Regions from separate parts of the Bradyrhizobium sp. Rc2d genome, predicted to be linked through region 2. Evidence: riboswitches for the same ligand, from Rfam matches in the RefSeq annotation. Region 2 holds a riboswitch; each other region holds the start of a gene.
What was found. A riboswitch is a leader RNA that binds a small molecule or an ion and turns the genes downstream of it on or off. The one in region 2 is predicted to bind cobalamin.
Positions count from the first base shown of each region.

Region 1: another riboswitch for cobalamin. It lies ahead of BLV07_RS12825 (TonB-dependent receptor); the one in region 2 lies ahead of BLV07_RS47585 (TonB-dependent receptor).
Region 3: another riboswitch for cobalamin. It lies ahead of metE (5-methyltetrahydropteroyltriglutamate--homocysteine S-methyltransferase); the one in region 2 lies ahead of BLV07_RS47585 (TonB-dependent receptor).

Region 1 is NZ_FNCU01000008.1:45,643-47,904, reverse strand. Features, by position in the region: gene BLV07_RS12835 (hypothetical protein) at 1-159, shown strand, start outside; gene BLV07_RS12830 (hypothetical protein) at 311-568, shown strand; cobalamin riboswitch at 658-872, shown strand; gene BLV07_RS12825 (TonB-dependent receptor) at 989-2,262, shown strand, end outside.
Region 2 is NZ_FNCU01000012.1:180,944-183,205, reverse strand. Features, by position in the region: gene cobT (nicotinate-nucleotide--dimethylbenzimidazole phosphoribosyltransferase) at 1-529, shown strand, start outside; gene BLV07_RS17340 (histidine phosphatase family protein) at 536-1,108, opposite strand; cobalamin riboswitch at 1,181-1,382, shown strand; gene BLV07_RS47585 (TonB-dependent receptor) at 1,498-2,262, shown strand, end outside.
Region 3 is NZ_FNCU01000040.1:49,541-51,802, forward strand. Features, by position in the region: gene metE (5-methyltetrahydropteroyltriglutamate--homocysteine S-methyltransferase) at 1-749, opposite strand, end outside; cobalamin riboswitch at 853-1,055, opposite strand; gene BLV07_RS34000 (nodulate formation efficiency C protein) at 2,053-2,262, shown strand, end outside.

The sequences.
Region 1 (2,262 bases), on a different contig from region 2:
CAGGAGCAGGACATCACCGGCTCGACGTCGACCTGCCCGATGCGAAACTACAGCTACAATCCTCGCGACATGAACCAGTGCGTCAGCGCCTGCAAGTCATGCGATCACGGCACCACGGTCACCTGCACGACCTCCTGCACCCTCAAGGGGGCTCGCTGAGTTCTTGATGCGTGCGAAGGTCGGGAGCGACGCACCCAAAGTCGCTGACGACGCGCCAAAAGACAGGAGGCCGTCGGCGGTGCCCAGGCACCGGAACGATTCACTTGGATCAATCATTGAAGGAAGCGGGCAGGACGTGGAGTCCGATTGAATGGGTATGCTCGATCCCGGCCGCCTCCTGGTGTCGTGCTCGCATTGCGACGCTTGGCCGATGGCTGCCAACGTCAAACGTTCAACCTGGTCGGCATTCCCGCGTGAGGTCCGTTTCGTGTGTCGGCGCTGCCGCCGCGAGGAGACCGCGATCGTCTCTGCCTCCGGCGAACTGACGCCGATCAAGCGCATCGATGTTCCGCCACGCGACGTCGCCGTCGCTTGGGCGCAGGCCCAGCGCCCGCGAGGGCGGACGTAGCTGCTGGGCCGCTGCTTGCGGGACGCACCGGTAGCGGCGAGTTGTCGCTGCCAGATGCAACCGGCCGATTGACTCCCGGGCTGCACGACTCGTAAAAGATCCACGACGGTTCTCCTCACGGAGATCAAAAGGGAACGTGGTGCGAGATTTTCCCAACGCCGGGATCTTCTCAATGCCATGGCTGCCCCCGCAACTGTAAGCGGCGAATCTCTCGTCCTATGCCACTGGGAATCTCGGTCCTGGGAAGGCGACGGAGAGGTCACGACCCGCGAGCCAGGAGACCTGCCGTCAGCCGTGGTCACACGCGAAGATGTCGGTCGGGGAGTACAGACATTAGCTTCACCGGAGCGATCGATCGCTCCGTCGTGAAACCTCGTTCGCTGTGACGTGCCACTGACGTCCTGCCGAGGTTTTATTCGCATGTCTTCCGTTTCCGCCGCCGTCCGGTGCCGTCGCACGGCCTGGCTGGCGTCCAGCTTCATCATTCCCGTTGTTGTCCTCAATATGAGGGGCGCCCGCGCCCAGACTGCCGCCGAGCAGTTGCCACCGGTCGAAGTGACCAGGCCCGACGATCAGAACCGCACGCGTGCCAGGGCGAGCAGCGATGGCGACACGGGGAGGCGCCGGGCGATGCCGAACGGCGCGCCGACAGGGGCCGGCTCGTCCGGCTCTGGCGGCGAGGCGGCCAGCAACAATGGAGGCATCGTCGGCGCCGCCACGAGCGTCATCACGGCCGCCGACATCGCCCATGCGCCGTCGCAGACGCTTGCCGAGATCATCTCGACGCAAGTACCGGGCGCCCAGATCACGACGTTCTATGGCGGTCCGATCGGCGCCAAGACCAGTGTCGACCTGCGCGGCTTCGGCGCGTTCGCAACCGCCAACACGCTGGTGCTGGTCAACGGACGACGGCTGAACGACATCGACATGGCGCAGGTGGACCTTGCTACCATCCCGCTCAATTCCATCGAGCGTATCGAGATCACGCGCGGCAATTCCGGTGCGGTGCTCTATGGGGACAATGCGGTCGGCGGCGTCATCAACATCATCACCAAGAACGGCGTCGGCAGACCGCCCATGGCCGCGCGCATCGAGGCCGGCTTCGGCTCGTTCAACACCAGGCTCGGCAACGTCTCGACATCGCTCAATTCCGGTCCGTGGTCGACCTCGTTTTACGGCAATACCGTCAAGACCGATGGCTATCGCGACAACAATCGCTATTCCCAGGAGAACGGTGTCGGCAATCTGAACTACACGACGCCGGGGTTGACTGCTTTCCTGACCGTGACCGGCGACAATCAGGAACTGCGACTGCCGGGCGGCCGCACCGTCGATCCCTCGATCGGCCTCGATGAGCTCGCGACCAACCGGCGAGCGACCAGCACGCCCTTCAACTATGCCAACCAGCAAGGTTTTGGCGCGACAGCGGGTTTCACAAAAACCCTGGTGAACGGCGTCGATCTCATCGTCGACGGCGGCATGCGCGACAAGAGGCAGCAGAGTGCATTCTTCTCCAGTCCGACGCCGGTGCCCGCCTTCTTCACCTCGACCTATGTCGACGCCGATCTGACGACGTGGTCGATCACGCCGCGGCTCAGCGTGAAGAGCCTTCTGCTCGGAATGCCGTCGCAGCTCTTGACCGGCATCGACTATTACGATTCGAGCTTTCAGCAGAACCGCGGCGCCGGCCAGGG
Region 2 (2,262 bases):
CATCGGCAATACCACGACCTCGGCAGCGATCGCGGCGAGCCTGCTCGGCGTCAGCGCCGAGGAGATCGCCGGCAGCGGCACCGGCATCGATGCGGCCGGACGGGCGCACAAGGCGCGGGTGATCGATGCCGCGATCGCGCGCCATGGCATTGCGAGGGCTTCGCCTGAAAACATCCTGTGTGCCGTCGGCGGTCTCGAAATCGCGGCGATCTCAGGCGCGATCATCGCGGCTGCGCAACGCCGCATCCCTGTATTGATCGACGGCTTCATCGTGTCAGTGGCGGCGCTGGCGGCGGTGCGGATCAACCCGTCGTGCCGGCCGTTCCTGCTGCCGTCGCATCAATCGGCAGAGCAGGGGCATCGGCTGGTGCTGCGTGCGCTGAACGTGCAGCCGCTGATCAGCCTCGATCTCAGGCTTGGGGAGGGATCGGGCGCCGCGATCGCGCTGCCGCTGGTGCGGTTGGCTTGCGCGCTCCACAACGGCATGGCGACGTTTGCGCAGGCCAATGTACCGGATCGCCCGGCCTGACCCGGCTCAGGCCAACCGCTGATTGACGGAAACGACGCGCCACCCGGTGGCGAGCCGGTCGATCCGGGTGAGCGACAGCGGATCGATCACGAACCGCAAGGCGGCTTGCGGTGTCAGATCCAGCGCGATGCAGAGCGCAGCGCGGACCGTGCCGGAATGCACGACGAGCGCTGCCGAGCCCGCGCCGATCCGCGAGAGTCCCAGCCGGACGCGCGCGACCTGGTCCTCAAAGCTCTCGCCGCCCGGCGGACGGCCGCGCGCCGGATCGCTCCAGAACTGTGCATAAGCCTCGTCGCCAGCCGCGCCGATGTCGTCATGCCGACGGCCGGTCCATGCGCCAAAATCCTGTTCACTGAATTCGGGCATCAGCTCGGGCGCGAGTCCCAGCGCCTGCGCGGTCTCGACCGTGCGCCGCGACGGACTGGCATAGCTCGCTGCGCCTCGCGGCAGGTGCTGCCGCAGCGCCTGCAGTGGCGCGCGATCGCCGAGATTGGCCGGCGCGTCAGCCGCATGGATCGTCCCTTTGATGCCGTCGACCGGTGCATGCCGTATCAGCCAGAGGAAGGTCTCGCCTTCCATGCTCATCTCCGAGGAAGTTGGTTGCTGTGGCAATAACGCCGCAGCTTGCACATTGACTCTGTCTTGATCGTAATCCTAGATGGCTTCGACGGTTTCCCCGAGAGGGGATGAAAAGGGAATGCGGTGCGGGGAATTTGTCCCCAATGCCGCGGCTGCCCCCGCAACTGTAAGCGGTGAATCCTTCGTCAGAAGCCACTGGGTCCTCGGTCCCGGGAAGGCGACGAAGCGGTCACGACCCGCGAGCCAGGAGACCTGCCGTCAGCCGTGGTCACACGCGAAGATGTCGGTCGGGGAGTACAGACATTCGGCTTCATCGGACGGCTGACAAGCCCAGGGTGAGACCTCGTTCGCTGTGACGTGCCACTGACGTCATACCGAGGTTTCGAACCGTGTCTTCCATCCGCATTGTACGACCGCGCCGTTTCCTGCTTGCCTCCGCAGCTCTTACGTCACTAGCCGCCGCCGATGTATCTGCCGCGCTGGCGCAGCAGGCCCGCGAACCCCTGCCGCCGGTCGAGGTGTCGCCGGCGCAATCCCGCAAGCAGGCCAAGCCGGCGGGCCGCGAGGCGCAGAGCGCCCGCCGTGCAGCTGCACGCAGACCGGCAGCCGCATCCGCAGCGCCCAAGCCTGTCGTGCCGGCCGCCGCGGCAGCGACGCCGCTCAACAGCAATGCCGTGGCCGAAAGCGCCTCGCGGCTCGGCCTCACCGTGCGCGAGACGCCGGCGACCGTCGAGGTGATCTCGGCGGCGACGATGCGCGAGCAGGGCTATCGTACCGTATCGGAGGTGGCACAGGGCGCAGTCGGTGTCACCTCCGGCGACAACCCGGCTGAACCTTCGGCCTTCTCCATGCGCGGCTTCACCAACAGCCAGATCAACACGCTCTACAACGGCATCAAGATCGGTCCGCAGAACATGACCTCGCGGATCGCGGATACCGCCAATCTCGAGGCGGTGGAATTCCTGAAAGGTCCGGCTTCGCTGATCTCGGGCGAGGGCGCCGCCGGCGGCGCCATCAATTTCGTCACCAAGCAGCCGCACACCGGACCGATTCGGAACGAGGCTGATTTTTCCTGGGATTCCCTGAACTCGTTCCGCGTTCACTATGGTTCGGGCGGCAGCACCAACGTGCAGGGGCTGGACTACCGCTTTGAC
Region 3 (2,262 bases), on a different contig from region 2:
CCCTCCTTGGCGAGCCGGTCATAGGCATGTAGCAAAGATTTTCGCGACCCCTCATCCAGATCAAGAACCAGGCAGGGCTCGTCGAACTGAACCCAATTTGCCCCGCGTTTGGCCAATTCCTGCAGAACCTCGATATAGGCCGGTATCAGATCATCCAGTAGTGAGAGTGGCAGGAACGCAGGATCGGCACTCTTGCCGAGCTTCAAGAATGTAACCGGCCCGATCAGGACAGGGCGGGTCTGGAAGCCAAGGGCCTTGGCTTCCTCATACTCCTCGATCGGCTTTCGAGAGCGCAATCTGAAAGTCTGTCCCCTGTGAAACTCGGGGACCATGTAGTGGTAGTTGGTATCGAACCACTTGGTCATCTCCTGCGCGGGTGCGCCAAATCCGCGCGGTCCGTGACCGCAACTCGCACCCTGGTCGTCGCATTGTGAACCGCGGGCCATGGCGAAGTACGTCTTGAGCGAAACGGATTCGGTTTTCGAGGCGTAGATCTCCGGGATAGCGCCAACCATGAGACTTGTGTCGAGCACCTGGTCATACAGCGAGAAATCGTTCGATGGAATGACCGTGACGCCGATAGATTTCTGACGAGCCCAGTTCGCGGCACGCAGGCCAGCTGCGTCCTCGAGCAACTGCTGTTCGCTGCTTTTTCCGGCCCAGTAGCTTTCTAGAGCGAGTTTGAGCTCGCGCCTGGGACCGATGCGTGGCGTTCCGAGCGTGGCAACCGGAAGAGAGAGAAGAGACATAGCGTTAACCCGATGTTGGGGGCAAAGGCCATGGCGGACGCAGGCAGGGGAAGTCGCGCGGTGCGACGGCTGCTTGGCGCACCACCGGGACACCCCGCCCGTGGACGAATATATTGTCGGGGCAGGTCTCCTGGCTCGCGGGTCATCGCTGCTGTCCGGCCTTCCCGAAGCCGCGCAGGCTTCAGTGACATCGTTGGACAGCGGCTCGCCGCTCACAGTTGCGGGGGCAGCGCCGGCATTTTCACCGGCTTCCCTCTTAGCTCCGGATCAAATGGAAACCGGAGAACCTCGACGACTTGGATTATCGGCAAGAGAACTCTTCCGTCAACCTCTCAGATTTGTCTCAAGCTAAATGCTGCGACATCTGCTACGCGAATGGCCATGCATCTCTATCGTTGAGACGATGTAGAAGCGCTCTCCAATCAGCGATATCGGAATGACCATCGGAGCTGCCCGCGGCCCGCACGCCGGATAGGTGGCAGGGACAAATGCGGCTTGCGCGGTCGGGACTGCGGCCTCGAGCAGAACGCATTTGATGCGAGTCCCGGCTTCCGAGCGGTTCTTCGAGCACGTCCGCCGTCCAGCCGCCTTCTCGACCAACAGGATCCGTGTTGAATAGGCCCAAGACACCTGGCGAAGCCAGCAACAGACCCGGCGAGCACGTTGATTTGCGGTGCCAGCCCGACTCCAAATGCTCGGCGGTGAAGATCGGCTTCGCGTCGTTGGCCATCGTGTGCAAAGCGCACCTGGCTGAGGCTGCTCTCGAATTCCGGAGCGCCGCATGTCGCGAAAGGCGCGCCAAACGCGCCAGGGCCCTTCGTCGCAAGTGCCCAACGGCATGGCAGAGATCGAAAGCCCATATTCCGGCAACGATACCGAACCAAACGGTTCAATGGCGGCAACGTGCTCCCAATTCTCATCAGGAACTTGGCACCGAGGCGTTCCGCTGCGCCGTCGAATACCCGCTGCGTGCGAGGTTGCATAAGCCGCGATGGATAGGCTGAATGGAAACATCGAGACGTGGGCAAGTCGGAAAGTCGACAAAGAGGACATAAAACCGGTGCGAATTGCCGTCTATTACGTGGCACGAAGAATGCAAGTCCTCGGCATGCCCAGTCTCCTCCTGCTGGGCAGGTCCAGCACAGCAAATTGAGGCTGTCGCTGGCAACTGAAGTTAGCGGCGCGCGACATAGAGGGGAGCGCATGCTCGCGCGGGACCGGCGGTCGCCCCGTTGCGTCGCCGCTAACTTCTTGCGCTCGCGCATAACAGGTTGAAGGTTGCCCGCTTTGGAATGATGTGTGGATGAATAGGCCGACGGTTATGAAGAAAATGTCTCGAAGACGCGCGCTATGGTTTTGTCTCGGTCGATCACTGATCTGCCTGGCCGGGCTGGCTGCGACGAGCAACAGTGTTCGCGCCAACGACAGCGCGCCTGTCGAAAGAGTCAAGTCAACGTGGCGAGCGCAGGACGGTGAGACAATAGAACAAATTCTCTCCAACGTCTCGAAGGTG